3 regions of the Pseudomonas sp. TH04 genome follow, and region 3 is predicted to be linked to each of the others. Evidence: riboswitches for the same ligand, from Rfam matches in the RefSeq annotation. Region 3 holds a riboswitch; each other region holds the start of a gene.

Region 1 (5,535 bases), 4.3 Mb from region 3:
GCATGAGCGCATTGTTCGATTTGCTGGAACAGCTCGATCAGGCCTCTTTGCAGGCTCAGCGCAAGCTGACCATCCCTTTCCTCAAGGAAACCCTTGGCTGGTAGCCAGCCCTTGTATTTCGCGGCTCTCGGCAAATTTCAGGCGCCAGAAAACCTGCGTTTGGACCGGTTTGGCCACGCAAAAGGCATGTATAGGGTGTTAAGGGCTTAGATGTCGCCGTCGAAACAGGAAGTCACATGGATCACGATTGAATTTGCAAATCGATGTGATAGAGGGCATAGTCTCGACTTCTTTACACATCAGCCACGGTCGTGCCCATGCTAAATCGCTTCGCACCCCTCGTGCCTCTCGCACTCGTTACCCTGTTGTTTGGTTGCGCCACCCACACTCAAAACGTGGCTGAGCAGCAAAAGACCCAACAATACTCCCAGGCAAAATTCGTTGCATCGCAGTCTTCCACGGTTTACCAGGAAGAGCTCGCAACTGAAAAAGAACTGGCCGACTTCTCCGGCAGCAAGCCTTACCAGCTTCCAGTTCTGGCCGACAGCATCCTTGAGCGCGGCATGTCCCTGATCGGTACCCGTTACCGTTTCGGCGGTACCTCTGAAGCCGGTTTTGACTGCAGTGGCTTCATCGGCTACCTGTTTCGCGAAGAAGCCGGCATGAACCTGCCGCGCTCCACGCGTGAAATGATCAACGTGGATGCACCGTTGGTCGCACGCAATAACCTCAAGCCTGGCGATCTGCTTTTCTTTAGTACGGCAGGTCGTGGTCGCGTAAGTCACGCCGGTATCTACTTGGGCGATAACCAGTTTATTCACTCCAGCAGCCGTCGCAGTGGCGGTGTTCGAGTCGACAACCTGGGTGACAGCTACTGGAGCAAAACCTTCATCGAAGCCAAGCGTGCACTCGCCATGGCCCCGACTACGGTTACTGCCAGCAAGTAAAGTTAAAGTGATACTTGAAGTTTGACGTGTAAGCGCTAGAATCTCTGGACATTGTTGTAATCCGTTCGCGCGAGCTTTGCTTGCGCGTTCTGGTTTTCAGCGTTCGGCAGCGAAAGCCGCATCCAGATCAGGATTGTTCTGCCCATGTCGACCTCAGCACGCCTCATTCTTCTTGTTTGTGCCGCGCTCCTCAGCGCCTGTGCAAGCCGTCCACCGCCGCCTGCCCCGGTAGCGGTCAAGCCGAAACCGGTGTTCAACTATTCCAGCCAAAGTTTCTCGCCTGCTGCCGAAGACGTGCTCTTCCGTGCGCTGGGCCTGGTCGGCACGCCTTATCGCTGGGGCGGCAACACGCCGGACTCCGGGTTTGATTGCAGTGGCCTGATCGGCTTCGTTTACCGTGACGCCGCGGGCATCTCCTTGCCGCGAACCACGCGTGAACTGATCGTGATGCGTGCGCAGGATGTCAGCGAGCAGAACCTGCAAACCGGCGACTTGCTGTTCTTTGCGACCGGTGGTGGTTCCCGCGTCAGCCACGCCGGGATCTACGTCGGCGAAGGGCGATTCGTCCATGCTCCGCAAACCGGAGGTACGGTGAAACTGGATACGCTGTCCAAAGCGTATTGGCAAAATGCTTACCTGAGTGCCAAGCGCGTGTTGCCGGCTGAGCATCTGGCCCGCAATCCTTAAGGCTGAACAGTGAATAAAATGCGCGAGAGGGCCAGCCTCTCGCGCATTTTTTTTGCGCTGGTTTTGCGGCCGACTACTTAACCGCCGACACTCGCCACACCTTATTCCCCACGTCATCCGCCACCAGCAAGTCACCCTGCTGATCGATCACCACGCCCACCGGCCGGCCCATGGCTTTCTCGTCACTGTTGAGGAACCCGGTCAGCACATCCACCGGTTGCCCTTTGGGTTGACCACCCTCGAACGGCACGAATATCACCTTGTAGCCACTGTGTGGTTTGCGGTTCCACGAGCCATGCTGGCCGATGAATGCGCCGTTGCTGAATTGCGCCGGGAGTTTGCTGCCTTCTGCGAACGTCAGCCCCAAGGACGCGGTGTGAGGCCCCACGGCATAATCCGGTGCAATCGCCTTGGCGACCAGCTCAGGGTTTTGTGGTGAGACGCGTACGTCTACGTGCTGGCCGTAGTAGCTGAAGGGCCAGCCGTAGAATGCGCCATCCTTGACCGAGGTGATGTAGTCCGGCACCAGGTCGCTGCCAATCTCGTCGCGCTCGTTAACCGCCGTCCACAGCTTGCCGCTCTGCGGTTCCCAGGCCATGCCGTTCGGGTTGCGCAGCCCGGAGGCAAAGATGCGGTGCTGGCCTGTGGCGCGGTCGACTTCCCAGATCGCGGCGCGACCTTGTTCTGCCTCCAGGCCGTTCTCGCCGACGTTGCTGTTGGAGCCGACACTCACGTATAGCTTGCTGCCATCCTTGCTGGCCACCACGTTTTTCGTCCAGTGGTGGTTGAGGCTGCCGCCTGGCAGGTCGACGACCTTGGTGCCCGCTTGCTTGATCGAGGTTGCACCTGGCTGATAAGGGAAGCGCAGCAGTTGGTCCGAATCGGCGACGTAAAGGTCGTTACCCACCAGCGTCATGCCGAACGGTGAGTTGAGGTTCTCCAGGAACACTGTGCGGGTCTCGGCCACGCCGTCGTGGTTGGTATCGCGCAGCAGTGTGATGCGGTTCGGGCTCGGCACGCCTGCGCCTGCACGGCCCATGACTTTTTCCATCACCCAGCCGCGAATGCCCTTGGCGTCATCCGGCTTGGGCGGCGCGTTGGTTTCCGCTACCAGTACATCGCCATTCGGCAACACATACAGCCAGCGTGGGTGGTCCAGGCCTTCGGCAAACGCTGACACCTGAGTGCCGGCGGCGGCGGTTGGCTTGGCGCCATCGGGCCAGCCGATGGCCGGGGCAATGTTCACGGTGGGGATCAGGGTGTTGTTCGGCTCCGGCAGTTTGGGCGAAGGCCCGGTGCCGTCGGAGACCTTCAACGTAGAGCTTTCGCCGCAGGCCGCGAGGGTGCCTGCCAGCATGATCAGTAAGGCGAGTCTGGTTTTATGCATGGTTTTCTCCTTAATACCTGTAAGGGTAGAGGAGCGAGCTGGTCCGATGGTTCAAGTCCAAGGTCGGCTTTAATTGACGCTCCATCCCCAACCCACTAACCTTCGCGGCTTGTTCCAGGTGCTCTGTGGCGGATACGCCGACAGAGTGAAACAGGGAAGCCGGTGAGTGAGCGCACTTGTACACAGTGCTGCCGCGATTCCGGCGCTGCCCCCGCAACGGTAAATGAGTCAAGACGGTGCCTTTTGCCACTGTATCCACGTGATATGGGAAGGCGCGCCGTTGGCCTGCTCGCTCGGTGAGCAAGCGCGCCACTCATGAGTCCGGAGACCGGCCTGGATCATCCAACAGCATCACGGTGGGCGATGCTTGGCTGTCTGTTTTTTCTTTTTCCTGCCCGCCGTTTTTGTCCAGCCCCAACGGAGAGCTGCCATGACTGATTCCCCCGACCGCGACGAGCGCCACCTGGCGCGCATGCTGCGCAAAAAAGCCGTGATCGACGAGCGCATCGCCAATTCCCCGAACGAATGCGGATTGCTGCTGGTACTGACCGGCAACGGTAAAGGCAAGAGCAGTTCGGCATTTGGCATGCTGGCCCGCGCCATGGGCCACGGCATGCAGTGCGGCGTGGTGCAGTTCATCAAGGGGCGCCACAGCACGGGCGAAGAATTGTTCTTCCGGCGTTTCCCAGAGCAAGTGCGTTTCCACGTGATGGGCGAAGGCTTCACCTGGGAAACCCAGGACCGCCAGCGCGACATCGCCGCCGCGGAAGCGGCCTGGGCAGTTTCCCGCGAATTGCTGCAGGACCCGTCCATCGGCCTGGTGGTGCTGGATGAACTGAACATCGCCCTCAAGCACGGTTACCTCGACCTGGATCAAGTGCTCACCGACCTGCAAGCTCGCCCGCCGATGCAGCACGTCGTGGTCACCGGCCGTGGGGCCAAGCCTGAACTGATCGAAATGGGCGACACCGTCACCGAAATGGGCATGCTCAAGCACGCGTTCCAGGCGGGCATCAAGGCACAGAAGGGCGTCGAACTTTGAATCAGCCCCGTCATTGCCCGGCCGTACTGATCGCCGCACCGGCGTCCGGCCAGGGCAAAACCACCGTCACCGCTGCCTTGGCGCGCTTGCACCGCAACCTGGGGCGCAAGGTGCGCGTGTTCAAATGCGGCCCGGACTTTCTCGACCCCATGATTCATGAGCGTGCCAGTGGTGCGCCGGTGTATCAGTTGGACATGTGGATGGTCGGCGAGCAGGAAAGTCGCCGCTTGCTGTGGGAAGCAGCGGGTGAGGCCGACCTGATCCTGATCGAAGGCGTCATGGGCCTGTTCGACGGCACGCCCTCCAGCGCCGACCTGGCGCGGCACTTCGGGGTGCCGGTGCTCGGGGTGATCGACGGCACCGCCATGGCCCAGACGTTCGGCGCCCTGGCCTTGGGCCTGGCGCGCTATCAGCCGGACTTGCCGTTCGCTGGCGTGTTGGCCAACCGCGTCGGCACCCTGCGCCACGCACAGTTACTGGAAGGCAGCCTCACCGAAGGCCTGCGCTGGTACGGCGCGTTGTCTCGCGAAACCGGGATTGAATTGCCCAGCCGCCATCTCGGCCTGGTGCAGGCCAGCGAACTGAATGACCTCGACGTGCGCCTGGACGCCGCCGCCCAAGCCCTGGGCAGCAGTTGTGAAGTTGCGTTGCCGCCGCCGGTGACCTTCGCCGCACCGCACGTGATCGAGGCCGAACCGTTGCTCGCCGGCGTGCGCATTGCGGTGGCCCGCGACGAAGCCTTTGCCTTCACCTACGGCGCCAGCCTCGACTTGCTGCGGGCGATGGGCGCCGAATTGCGCTTCTTCTCGCCGATCCATGATCGCCAATTGCCCGAAGCCGACAGCGTGTACCTGCCGGGTGGCTACCCGGAACTGCATCATCGGGCATTGTCTGAAAACACCCCGATGCTCGACGCGATTCGCGCCCACCACGGCGCCGGTAAACCGTTGCTCGCCGAATGTGGCGGCATGCTGTACCTGCTGGACTCGCTCACCGATGTCGAGGGTACCCGTGCCGAACTGGTTGGCTTGCTGCAGGGGGACGCGGTGATGCAGAAGAAGCTCGCGGCCCTGGCCCTGCAAAGCGTCGAGTTGCCGGAAGGCGTGCTGCGCGGCCACACCTATCACCACTCCCTGACCAGCACCGAGTGGCAGCCGATTGCCCGCGGCCTGAGCCCCAACGGCGGGCGCGGTGCCGAAGCGGTGTACCGCCAGGGGCGGATGACCGCCTCCTACGTGCACTTTTATTTCCCGTCCAACCCGACGGCGGTGGCCGCATTGTTTGCGCCGGGCCCTGATACCGCTGTCGCAGGCCAGCCAGCGCCGACATCGACCGGGTTCACCGATCACCCTGTGGACGCGGCGGTGCGACGATTCGACGTGCTCGCGAAGAAGCCATGACCGACAACGCCTTCCCTCAAGCCGACCGCGACGCCGTTTACCGTGTCATCGCCGAACGCCGCGACATGCGCC
Region 2 (5,535 bases), 4.6 Mb from region 3:
CAACCCCGCCAACGGCGAAACGGTCGGCAGCTACCCTTACGAAACCGAGGCGCAACTGGACGCCGCGCTCAACCGCGCCACCGACGCCTTCCGCACCTGGCGCCGCCAGCCGGTCAGCCAGCGCGCCGAGCGGCTGCTGGCCCTGGCCAGTGCGCTGCGTGACCAAGCCGAAGACATGGCGCAGATGATCACCCTGGAAATGGGCAAACCCATCGCCCAGGCTCGCGCCGAAATCGAAAAATGCGCACACCTCAGCGAATGGTATGCCGCCCACGGCCCGGCCATGCTCGCGCCGGAGCCAACGCAGGTGGACAACGGCAGTGCCCAGATCGAATACCGCCCGCTGGGCCCGATCCTCGCGGTGATGCCGTGGAACTTCCCGGTCTGGCAAGTGCTGCGCGGCGCCGTGCCTACGATGCTCGCCGGCAACACCTACGTGCTCAAACACGCGCCGAATGTCATGGGCAGCGCCTACCTGATGAAAGCGGCGTTCCAGAAAGCCGGGTTCGCTGAAGGCCTGTTCGAAGTGATCAACGTGACCCAGGACGGCGTCTCCACCGCCATCGCCGACCCACGCATCGCCGCCGTCACGTTAACCGGCAGCGTCCGCGCCGGCATGGCCATCGGCTCCCAGGCCGGTGCCGCGCTGAAAAAATGCGTGCTCGAACTGGGCGGCTCCGACCCGTTTATCGTGCTCAACGACGCCGACCTCGATGCCGCCGTCCAGGCCGCCGTGATCGGGCGTTTCCAGAACAGCGGCCAGGTCTGCGCCGCCGCCAAGCGCCTGATCATCGAAGACGGCGTGGTAGAAGCCTTCACCGCTAAATTCCTCGAAGCCAGCCGCGCCCTGGTCATGGGCGACCCGACAGCTTCCAGCACCTACGTCGGCCCGATGGCGCGCTTCGACCTGCGCGACGAGTTGCACGGCCAGGTCCAGGCCACCCTGGACGAAGGCGCGACCCTGCTGCTGGGCGGCCACAAAGTACCCGGCGCCGGCAACTACTATGCGCCCACCGTACTGGCCAACGTCACCGACCAGATGACCTCGTTCAAACAGGAACTGTTTGGCCCCGTGGCCTCGATCATCACCGCCCGCGATGCCGACCACGCCGTGGCCCTGGCCAACGACAGCGAGTTTGGCCTGACGGCGAGCGTCTTCACCACCGACTCGGCCAAGGCACGCGACATCGCCAACCAACTGGAAACCGGCGGGATCTTCGTCAACGCCTTCAGCGTCTCGGACCCTCGGGTCGCGTTCGGCGGCATCAAGAAAAGCGGGTTTGGGCGGGAGTTGTCGCACTTTGGCGTGCGCGAATTCTGCAACGCGCAGACGGTGTGGCTGGATCGCAAGTAAGTCTCTGAGGCTGGCCGTGATAGTTGGCGCAAGCCAACTACCGGTGGCGAGCGGGCGTGCCCTGCTCGCCAGCAACTTACGGCCCTTGCCCTGGCGTTTGGCGCTGGCCTTGCCACCACACGCCCGGCGGCCCCGCTGATCGACGGGTATGGGGTACGCAGATCAAGCTCCCCCTGCCGGTCACGATCGACTACCATACCGCGCCGGTTCCCAAATGGGACTAATAGGGAATTCGACGCGCAGCCCATCGCGCCAATCGAAACTGCCCCCGCAACTGTAGGTGCCGAGCCTGCTCCACATCGCCACTGGGCATTGCCCGGGAAGGCCGGAGCGAGGCGATGACGCATCAGTCAGGAGACCTGCCGGCCCAGTAACTCACTAACCGGCGGGGTGTCCGGGAAGGACGTCCTCGCCTGCCTGAACCGCAGCCTTCGAGGGGGTGTTTCCGAACCGTACCGCTCCAGTTCCACGTACGGTCCATACGGAGATTGCCCCATGCTGCCTCGCATTACCGCCCTGCTCACCGGCCTGGGCTTCTGCGCCCTGGCCCACGCGGCCCCCACTCATTACCCGCTGACGGTGCAGAACTGCGGCAGCACGCTGACCTTCGCGCAAGCCCCCGCACGCAGCGTAACCATCGGCCAGGCGGCCACTGAAATGCTCTATGCCCTGGGCGTGGCGAACACGGTGGTCGGCACCTCGCTGTGGTTCAACAGCGTACTGCCGACGTTCAAGGCGCAGAACGACACCATCGAGCGCCTGGCCGATAACGAGCCAAGCTTCGAAGCGGTGATCGCCAAGCGCCCGCAACTGGTGGCCGCCGAGCTGGAATGGGTGGTCGGCCCACAGGGCGTGGTTGGCACCCGCGAGCAATTCCACGAGCTGAAGATTCCCACCTACCTGCTGCCCTCCGACTGCGAAGGCAAGGACAACCTGGTGGGTGCCGACGGCACGCGGCTGGAGCCGTTTCGCATCGACACAATTTATAAAAGCATCCGTCAACTGGCCGAGATCTTCGATGTACAGGATCGCGGCCAGCAACTGAACGACGAACTCAAGGCGCGCCTGGCCAACGCTGTCGCCACCGCGCAGAGCAAAGGCCTCAAGCAGGCCAGCGCACTGGTCTGGTTCTCCAGCGCCGAGATGGCCAGCGACCCGTACGTCGCCGGCCACAAAGGTGTGCCCGAATTCATCCTGGAAACCCTGGGCCTGCACAACGTTGTGCAGTCCGATGAAGAGTGGCCCGCCGTCGGCTGGGAAACCCTCGCCAAGGCCAACCCGACCTTCCTGGTGATCGCCCGCATGGACCGCCGCCGCTACCCGGCCGACGACCATGAAAAGAAACTCGCCTTCCTGCGCAGCGACCCGGTGACCCGCAATATGGACGCGGTCAAACACAACCGCATCATCATCCTCGACGCCCTGGCCTTGCAGGCCAGCATCCGCACGTTCGATGGCCTGGAACAACTGGCCCACGCCATCGACGGCTACGACCTGCGCAAATGATACGTAGCCTGCTCGCCCTCGCCCTGTTACTGCTCGCCGTGCTTGCCGGCGTGGCCATCGGCGAAACCGCCATTTCCCCACAGGTCGTGCTCCAGGTGCTCGCCAACAAACTGTGGGCGGCGGGTTACGTACTGGACCCGATCGACGAAGGGGTGGTGTGGAACTACCGCCTGACCCGCGCCCTGGTGGCGGCGGCGTGCGGGGCCGGGCTGGCCACGTGCGGGGTGATTTTGCAGTCGTTGTTGCGTAACCCGTTGGCTGACCCGTACCTGCTGGGCATCAGCGCCGGCGCATCGACCGGCGCGGTGCTGGTTGCCCTGATCGGCGTGGGCGGCGGGCTGGTTTCGTTGTCGGCGGGCGCATTTGTCGGGGCCATGGCGGCCTTTGCACTGGTGACCTTGCTGGCGCGCGCCAGCGGCTCGTCCACCGGCACCGGGCAGATCATCCTCGCTGGCATCGCCGGCTCGCAGCTGTTCAATGCCCTTACCGCGTTCCTGATCACCAAATCGGCGAGTTCCGAGCAGGCCCGCGGCATCCTGTTCTGGCTGCTGGGTAACCTCAGCGGCGTGCGCTGGCCGTCGGTGTGGCTGGTGGTGCCGGTGGCGGTCGCAGGCCTGGCGGTGTGCCTGTGGCACCGCCGCGCGCTGGATGCGTTTACCTTTGGCACGGACTCCGCCGCGTCCCTGGGCATCCCGGTGCGGCGCGTGCAGTTTGTGCTGGTGGGCTGCGCCGCGCTGGTCACGGCGGTGATGGTGTCGATTGTCGGCTCGATCGGCTTTGTCGGGCTGGTGATTCCCCACGCCGTGCGCCTGCTGGTCGGCACCGGGCATTCGCGGTTGCTGCCGGTTAGTGCCTTGGGCGGCGCGCTGTTTTTGATTGCGGCGGATGTGCTGTCGCGCACGCTGATCAAGGGTCAGGTGATTCCGGTTGGCGTGGTGACGGCGTTGGTCGGCGCTCCGGTGTTTGCGCTGATTCTGATCGGCCGGAGAAATGCGCGATGAGCGTGCTCAGTTGCACCGGGCTGGGCTTCAAGGTGCGCGAGGCCGAGTTACTGCGCGATATTCACCTGGAGGTTCAGCTGGGCGAAACCTTAGGCATCGTCGGCCCCAACGGCTCCGGCAAATCCACCCTGCTCAAACTGCTCGCCGGTTTGCGGGTGCCCGCCAGCGGCGAAGTGCGCTTGAGCGGCCAACGCTTGCGCGACCTGTCGCGCCGCGCCATCGCCCAGCAATTGGCCGTGGTGGAGCAACAAGCCGACACCGACGACGCGATCCGCGTGTTCGATGCCGTGGCGCTGGGCCGCACACCGTGGCTGTCGGCATTGAGCCCGTGGTCCGCAGACGACCACACCATCGTCAACCAGGCCTTGCATGACGTCGACGCCACCCACCTGAGCACGCGCGCCTGGCGCAGCCTTTCCGGTGGTGAGCGCCAACGCGTGCACATCGCCCGCGCCCTGGCGCAACGGCCGCAGATTTTATTGCTGGACGAGCCGACCAATCACCTGGATATCCAGCATCAGTTGGCGATTTTAAAAGGCGTGCAGGCGCTGCCGGTGACCACCTTGATTGCGCTGCACGACCTGAATCAGGCGCTGACCTGCGATCGTTTGGCAGTGCTGGATCGCGGGCAGTTGGTGGCGCTGGGCAAACCGCTGGAGGTGCTCACGCCGCAGCGCTTGCAGGACACGTTTGGCGTACAGGCGCATTACCTGACTGACCCGTTTGATGGCGCGCAGATTCTACGGCTGCGCTCACACTGACAGGTGAGTCAGCTTGAAAAGGTGCTGGGGTTACAGGTGCCGCTGCATATGCGTCGTGCGCCACACCGGGTCCGCCTCGACGTCCACCACCTCAAACCCCTGGCGCGCCCAGAAATCAATCGCCCCCGGTAGAAACGGATGGGTGTGCAGGTAAACCACCGCCACCCGATCCGCCCGCGCCTGCGCTTCCAGGGCACGATACAACTGACCGGCCAAGCCAAAACGGCGAAAGGCTGGCAGTACGAACAGGCGCACCACTTCCACTGTTTTAAGGCCTTGATAATTCAGCTGGGGGAAACGGCCGTCGTAGGGCAAGTAGCCGATGGCGGCGACGATTCGGCCCTCGGCGCGAGCGATCAGGAACTGGCCGTCGCCGTGAAGGTAGACCGCCTCGAACCGCGCCAGGTCGTCCGGCACGCCGCTGGCGCTGTGCGTGGGAAACAGCTCGGCGCGGGCCTGCAGGACGAAGGCCCGTGCTGCTGGAACGTCGGCGCCGGTGACGAACTGAAGGAGGGGAGTCTGGTTCATGTGACCTTGATCTGGCGGATCCCGACCACCCGTGCCTGGTCCAGAATCTCCTCGGGGCCCGCGTCCGCAGGGGGCATGATCAACCCGTTTTCGGCATCGCCAAAATGCAACGCCAGCAAGTGCATTGCCGCTTCATGCAGGGGCAACTCGGACTGCTTCAGTTCAAACACATGGGTGCGGGGCTCGTCGTTGAACAGGTAGTTGAGGGTGTATTCGCGCATGGTGGGGTCCTGTGAGGGCAGAGGAGTGACTGCTTATCCTGACCAAGTGATCAGCTTTTAAGTTCCTACTGCTGCCAATCGCTGGGTTATCCAAGCCTGGGTGTGCATCAGCACATGGCCCGCCATCGCCACCGGAAAATGAATAAACCCATGGGCAGATTCCG
Region 3 (5,535 bases):
GCATCCGCGTCTTTATCACCCAGCCCGGCACTCAATACGCCGAGACTTGCATCGCCTACTGCAAGCCTGGGGAAGAGAAACCTGAAGACACCGCCCTGGGGCTCAAAAGCTTCACCGCGTATATCGATAACTTCAGTGAAGCCTTCCTCGACGACGCGGTGGTCGACTACGCCACCGACCGCATGGGCGGCCAGTTGACCATCAAGGCGCCCAACGCCAAGGTGCCGAATGTCAACGCCGACAGCCCGGTCAACGAGCGCATCAACTACTACCTGCAAACCGAGATCAACCCGGGGCTCGCAAGCCACGGCGGTCAGGTCAGCTTGATCGACGTGGTGGACGATGGCATCGCTGTGTTGAAATTCGGCGGCGGCTGCCAAGGCTGTGGCCAGGCCGACGTGACCCTGCGTGAAGGCATCGAGCGCACCCTGCTCGAGCGCATTCCAGAGCTCAAGGGCGTACGCGATGTGACTGACCACACGCAGAAAGAAAACGCCTACTACTGAGTAAGGCGTTCACTGCGAACAAAAAAACGGCGCCCCGTGAGCGTCGTTTTTTTATGCTTTAAATTCAGTGTCTTGCGCGGTCTTTCTAACAAATAAGATCAACTGTGTGAGCCGGCTTGCTCGCGAACGCGGTCGTTCAGTTAGAGGTGCAGGGGCTGACCCCCGCATTCTTCAGGGGCGATAAAGGTGCGCGTGGCTCGCCCGGTACAGTGAGGACTCGCTGAAGCGGTCGCTTGCCAGCACCCGTCCGACCACGATCAGTGCCGTACGCCGGAAACCCTTGGCGGCGACCTGCTCGGCAATATCACTCAGTGTGCCGACAACCCAATCCTGATCCGGCCACGTCGCGCGGTGCACCACGGCAATCGGGCAGTCCGCGCCGTAGTGCGGCAGCAGTTCGGCGACGATTTTGTGCAGGTGGTTGACCCCCAGGTGAATCGCCATAGTCGTGCCATGACGCGCCAGGCTGTCGAACGCCTCACCGGCGGGCATGCTGGTTTTGTCGGCGTAACGGGTCAGGATCACGCTTTGGGCGATGTCCGGCAGGGTCAGTTCCGCCTCCAGCAATGCCGCGCAGGCCGCCACCGCGGTGACCCCGGGAATAATCTGGAAGGGAATGCCCCGCTCGCGCAAATGGCGGATTTGTTCGCCAATCGCCCCATACAGGCTCGGGTCGCCGGAGTGCACACGCGCCACGTCCTGGCCCTTTGCATGGGCCGCCTGGATCAACTCGATGATTTGTTCCAGGTGCAATTCGGCGCTATTGACCACCTGTTCCGCCTGATGGCCCTCCAATACGGCGGCGGGCACCAGCGAGCCGGCGTAAATGATCACCGGGCAACTGCGGATCAGCCGCTGGCCTTTGACGGTGATCAATTCCGGGTCGCCGGGGCCGGCGCCGATAAAGTAGACGGTCATGGGGAATTCCTGTTGAAAAACGGGCGAGCATGAAGATTGCTCATGATCGAGGAGGGCAATTATCGGGATTTTAGTCGGCGCATGCCAATGCAAAGGTGGCCTGGGCGGATTTTTTGCGCGTAATCAACAGGCGGGCAGGGCGCTGGGAGAGCTGTTCAACCAGGGCCAGGGCGGCGCTTTCGGCGATGCCATAGCAGCCAGTATGCGCAAAGGCGACGGCTGACTTGTGGCTCAAACGGTCTTCATAACCGGTTAAGTGTTCTGCGCCAAAACACTGCAAGGGCAGTTCCAGCAGTCGGGCCAGGGCCAGCAAGCCCGGTTCAGCCTGTTTGCGATCAATGCTTGCCAACGCCGTGATGCGATGGCGCGCAATGCCGGCGTCGGCGAGGGCGGTGTCAAACAGGCTGAGCAGGCTGTGAACATCACAGCCCCGTTGGCAACCCAGGCCGACCACCAGTGTCATGCCGCGTATTGACCGTCGCGGTTGCGGCGGAACAGCCACGCGCTGATCAAGCCCAAGGCCAGCCAGAAGGCGACGTTGGTCAGTTGCGAGGCGATCTTGAACTGCGCTTCCAGGGCTTCGGGTGCCAGCATCGAATGCACTTCAGGCTGCGGCGCGCCGATGATATGTGGCACGGCCAGAATCGCCACGCCCAGTATTTTCAGCAGCCCGTTGCGGCCAAACACCAGCAGCGCGATCCCCGCAGCGGTAGAGGCCGCGGTACCGATCCACCAGATCTGCCGTTGCGCCAGGTCGGCGGCAGCAGTGCCCGGCAATTCCGGCGGCAGGCCCAGGGTGGGGGCCAGTACAAAGGTTGCGTAACCGGCCAAGCCCCACAACAACCCTTGGGCCGTGCGGGTCGGTGCGCGCAAGGTGTAGAGACCGGCCAGCATCAGCGCGAAACCGACCGCTACCACCAGGTTGCCGCCGGTGGTCGACAGCACACGCTGCCAGCCATTTTCCGGCTCCCAGGCTTCGGCGTCGTGGGTGTGGGCTGCGGCGCCAGCGGCGTGTGCGTGAGCCACTTCGGCGACCGGGGCATTTTCAAAGGTTTCCGCCTGCAGAATCAGCGGGGCGACCCAAAAACTTTGCAGCAAGGTCAGCAACAGGGCGGCCAGCAGGCCGGTGAAACCTGCGGTTTGGGCAATACGCTTGATCATGTCGGCAGGCCTCAGTGGCACGGGAACGCGGCGCTGTGGCGGGTATCGTGGGCCGCGTTGTGCACCGCCTCGATATGCGAGAAGCCGGCGAAATACACCAGGCACGCGCCCAGAATCGACGCGCCGATGGCGGCACTCAGGCGTTGGCTCAGGGTGGCGGTGCTGCTGGTGGTGTGCGAGGTGCTGCTGATGATCGACATGGCGCGTCCCTTCTGGGTGTCAGGGTGAAACGAGCGCATGCAAACCCCGCGAGCCAGGCACGCAGGGTTCTGAACAGCGCCCGCCCACCGCGGGTTTGTTATCTGATTTTTCGGGCCGGTCTCCGGGCTTGCGAGGGGGCTCTATGAACAGAGTCCTGAAAGCATCGCCTTCCCATGCCAGGGGCACAGTGGCTGTGACGCTTCGCTCGCTTACCGTTGCGGGGGCAGCACCGGACTTCGCACGTGTCGACGTGAGTCACCGGTTTCCCGTTTCACCCTGTGAAGGGCACCCGAAACAAGAGGTGTAGGAGAGCATGGGCGGGGGATAGGCGTCAAATAGAGGTTTGGCGGCTCTCGAAATTCGCCAGCCGCCACCCGCTGGTTGGGCCGATCGATCAGTCCGGGTAGTGAAATTCCGGCGAGCTGTGGGTGCGTGTGTACTCAACGTTGCGCTGATCGAAGCGCTGATCTTGTGTTCCTGAGAACCCCAAAAAGCCCACGCCGATATCCAGGCGGTCAAGCAACTCTTTGCGTTTGAGCAGGGCCTGAGCGACCCCTCTCGCTTGCGGGCTGAAGGTGTTAGCGCTTGGCAGTTCACCGGAAGCTTCTCGCAACTCGGTGAAGTTCACGTACTTGTCGCCGCCGCCAAATTCGTTGAAGTGTTTGCCCACCAGGGTGATCAGCGCACGGTCGCTCAGGCGTTGGAAGTCACCGGTCTCAGTCGCGAGATCGTCTCGGCTGATTTGACCGTCCTTGCCGCTGGTAAAGTCCAGTTGCTGGAAGAGGTCTTTGCGCTTCAATACTTCCTGGGCAATCTCGATCTGCGTGTGGGTTGGCGGCACCCCGTTCAGCGGTCGTCCATCTGCCACTCGCTGAAGGGACTTTTTGGTAATGGTCTCGGTAAAGCGCGGATCGCTCATAGCATCAAAATAGGTTTGGAGTGCTTGCGCCAGTTCTCGGGGGTGGAGTTGGTCAACGGGCTCCGTCCAACGTGCAGTCGTAGGCGCGGCTTGCTGAGGGAGGAGAGCTGCGGGCAAGTGTGAATTGACATAGGGAGGAATCGTGAGCGTCATGGTGATTTCCGTTTTATGTTGAGGTCTGTTCACTCATATGTGTCGAATGCGGCTATGGCGTTCCCGGAGCGTTCGGTTAATAAGATCTGGAATTGTTTCAAGCCGCCGACGGCGAGCGCCCCGGTCCGTGTATCAATCAACGTTGACCCGCTTCCCCGCACTGCGTAGCCTTGCACCTTCGAGGTTCTTCGGCCCAGGTCGAAGCTAAGAAGGGAACGCGGTTCAAGCCGCGGCTGCCCCCGCAACTGTGAAGGGTTCATCTGACTGCCACGCCACTGCCGATACGGCGGGAAGGCGCACTCAGCGCCGGTCGCAAGACCCGCATGCCCCAAGCCAGGAGACCTGCCTCGTCACCGATTTTCTACTTCAACCGGGCGGGGTGATCCGGTGACGAAATCAGCTTCTGCGCGTTGCGCAGGGCCATCGTCCCGTATGCCCGCCCCAAAGGGCATCCGATGAAAACACTGGCCAAACTTCCCGTCACCATCGTCACCGGCTTCCTCGGCTCGGGCAAAACCACCTTGCTGCGCCATATGCTCGACAACGCCCAGGGCCGTCGCATCGCCGTGATCGTCAACGAGTTCGGCGAGCTGGGCATTGACGGTGAAATCCTCAAGCAGTGTTCGATCGGTTGCACCGAGGAAGAAGCCAACGGCCGCGTGTACGAACTGGCCAACGGCTGCCTGTGCTGCACCGTGCAGGAAGAGTTCTTCCCGGTGATGCGCGAGTTGGTCGCCCGTCGCGGTGACCTCGACCATATCCTGATCGAAACCTCGGGCCTGGCCCTGCCAAAACCCTTGGTCCAGGCCTTCCAGTGGCCGGAAATCCGCAGCGCCTGCACGGTTGACGCGGTCATCACCGTGGTCGACAGCCCGGCCGTGGCCGCCGGAACCTTCGCCGCGTTCCCGGACCAGGTGGATGCCCAGCGCAAACTCGACCCGAACCTGGACCATGAATCGCCGCTGCATGAGCTGTTCGCCGACCAACTGGCCAGCGCCGACCTGGTGATCCTGAATAAATCCGACCTGATCAGCCCTGAAGACCTGGCCCGCGTGCGCCTCGAAGTCGCCGAAGAGCTGCCACCCGCCGTAAAAATCATCGAAGCCAGCAGCGGTCGCCTGCCGCTGGACGTGTTGATCGGCCTGGGCGCCGGTTCCGAAGCACACATCGACGACCGCCACAGCCATCACGATCATCACCACGAAGGTGAAGACGACCACGACCACGATGCGTTCGATTCCATCTCCATCGACCTGCCGCAAGCCGATGAAGCGCTGCTGCTCGACGCCCTGACGCAGTTGGTGGTGCAACACGGCATCCTGCGCGTCAAAGGTTTCGCGGCGATCCCGAACAAACCGATGCGCCTGCTGATCCAGGGCGTGGGCACACGTTTCGACAAGCACTTCGACCGTGCCTGGCAGGCTGATGAAGCACGCGTCACGCGTCTGGTGCTGATCGGCCAGGCGCTGGACGCGGCGGGCCTCGAAGCGCAACTGCGCGCCGCCCTCAGCGTTTAACCCATGCACCTGCTCAGGACCCAGCCCGGCGGTTTCGTCTCGGAAGACAACATTGCCGACTTAGGCCAAACCCCCGCTGAACTGGTGATCCTGTGCAGCGGCGACTCCAGCCTGGCACTGCTCGCCGAAGCGGCTCAGCAGTTACCCGACGACTACCCCA

Evidence for each region. A riboswitch is a leader RNA that binds a small molecule or an ion and turns the genes downstream of it on or off. The one in region 3 is predicted to bind cobalamin.
Region 1: another riboswitch for cobalamin. It lies ahead of cobO (cob(I)yrinic acid a,c-diamide adenosyltransferase); the one in region 3 lies ahead of cobW (cobalamin biosynthesis protein CobW).
Region 2: another riboswitch for cobalamin. It lies ahead of JFT85_RS25755 (ABC transporter substrate-binding protein); the one in region 3 lies ahead of cobW (cobalamin biosynthesis protein CobW).

Annotation. Positions count from the first base shown of each region.
Region 1 covers NZ_JAEKEA010000001.1:5,408,355-5,413,889, forward strand. The annotation lists gene hda (DnaA regulatory inactivator Hda) at 1-104, shown strand, start outside; gene JFT85_RS24325 (C40 family peptidase) at 318-947, shown strand; gene JFT85_RS24330 (C40 family peptidase) at 1,092-1,634, shown strand; gene JFT85_RS24335 (PQQ-dependent sugar dehydrogenase) at 1,708-3,021, opposite strand; cobalamin riboswitch at 3,121-3,372, shown strand; gene cobO (cob(I)yrinic acid a,c-diamide adenosyltransferase) at 3,452-4,063, shown strand; gene JFT85_RS24345 (cobyrinate a,c-diamide synthase) at 4,060-5,463, shown strand; gene bluB (5,6-dimethylbenzimidazole synthase) at 5,460-5,535, shown strand, end outside.
Region 2 covers NZ_JAEKEA010000001.1:5,707,327-5,712,861, reverse strand. The annotation lists gene JFT85_RS25760 (aldehyde dehydrogenase family protein) at 1-1,354, shown strand, start outside; cobalamin riboswitch at 1,542-1,735, shown strand; gene JFT85_RS25755 (ABC transporter substrate-binding protein) at 1,850-2,860, shown strand; gene JFT85_RS25750 (FecCD family ABC transporter permease) at 2,857-3,861, shown strand; gene JFT85_RS25745 (ABC transporter ATP-binding protein) at 3,858-4,622, shown strand; gene JFT85_RS25740 (GNAT family N-acetyltransferase) at 4,653-5,150, opposite strand; gene JFT85_RS25735 (hypothetical protein) at 5,147-5,371, opposite strand; gene JFT85_RS25730 (alpha/beta hydrolase) at 5,429-5,535, opposite strand, start outside.
Region 3 covers NZ_JAEKEA010000001.1:1,062,981-1,068,515, reverse strand. The annotation lists gene nfuA (Fe-S biogenesis protein NfuA) at 1-506, shown strand, start outside; gene cobM (precorrin-4 C(11)-methyltransferase) at 678-1,424, opposite strand; gene JFT85_RS04605 (cobalamin biosynthesis protein) at 1,495-1,887, opposite strand; gene JFT85_RS04600 (CbtA family protein) at 1,884-2,585, opposite strand; gene JFT85_RS04595 (CbtB domain-containing protein) at 2,597-2,785, opposite strand; cobalamin riboswitch at 2,882-3,094, opposite strand; gene JFT85_RS04590 (hypothetical protein) at 3,181-3,858, opposite strand; cobalamin riboswitch at 4,023-4,222, shown strand; gene cobW (cobalamin biosynthesis protein CobW) at 4,314-5,375, shown strand; gene cobN (cobaltochelatase subunit CobN) at 5,379-5,535, shown strand, end outside.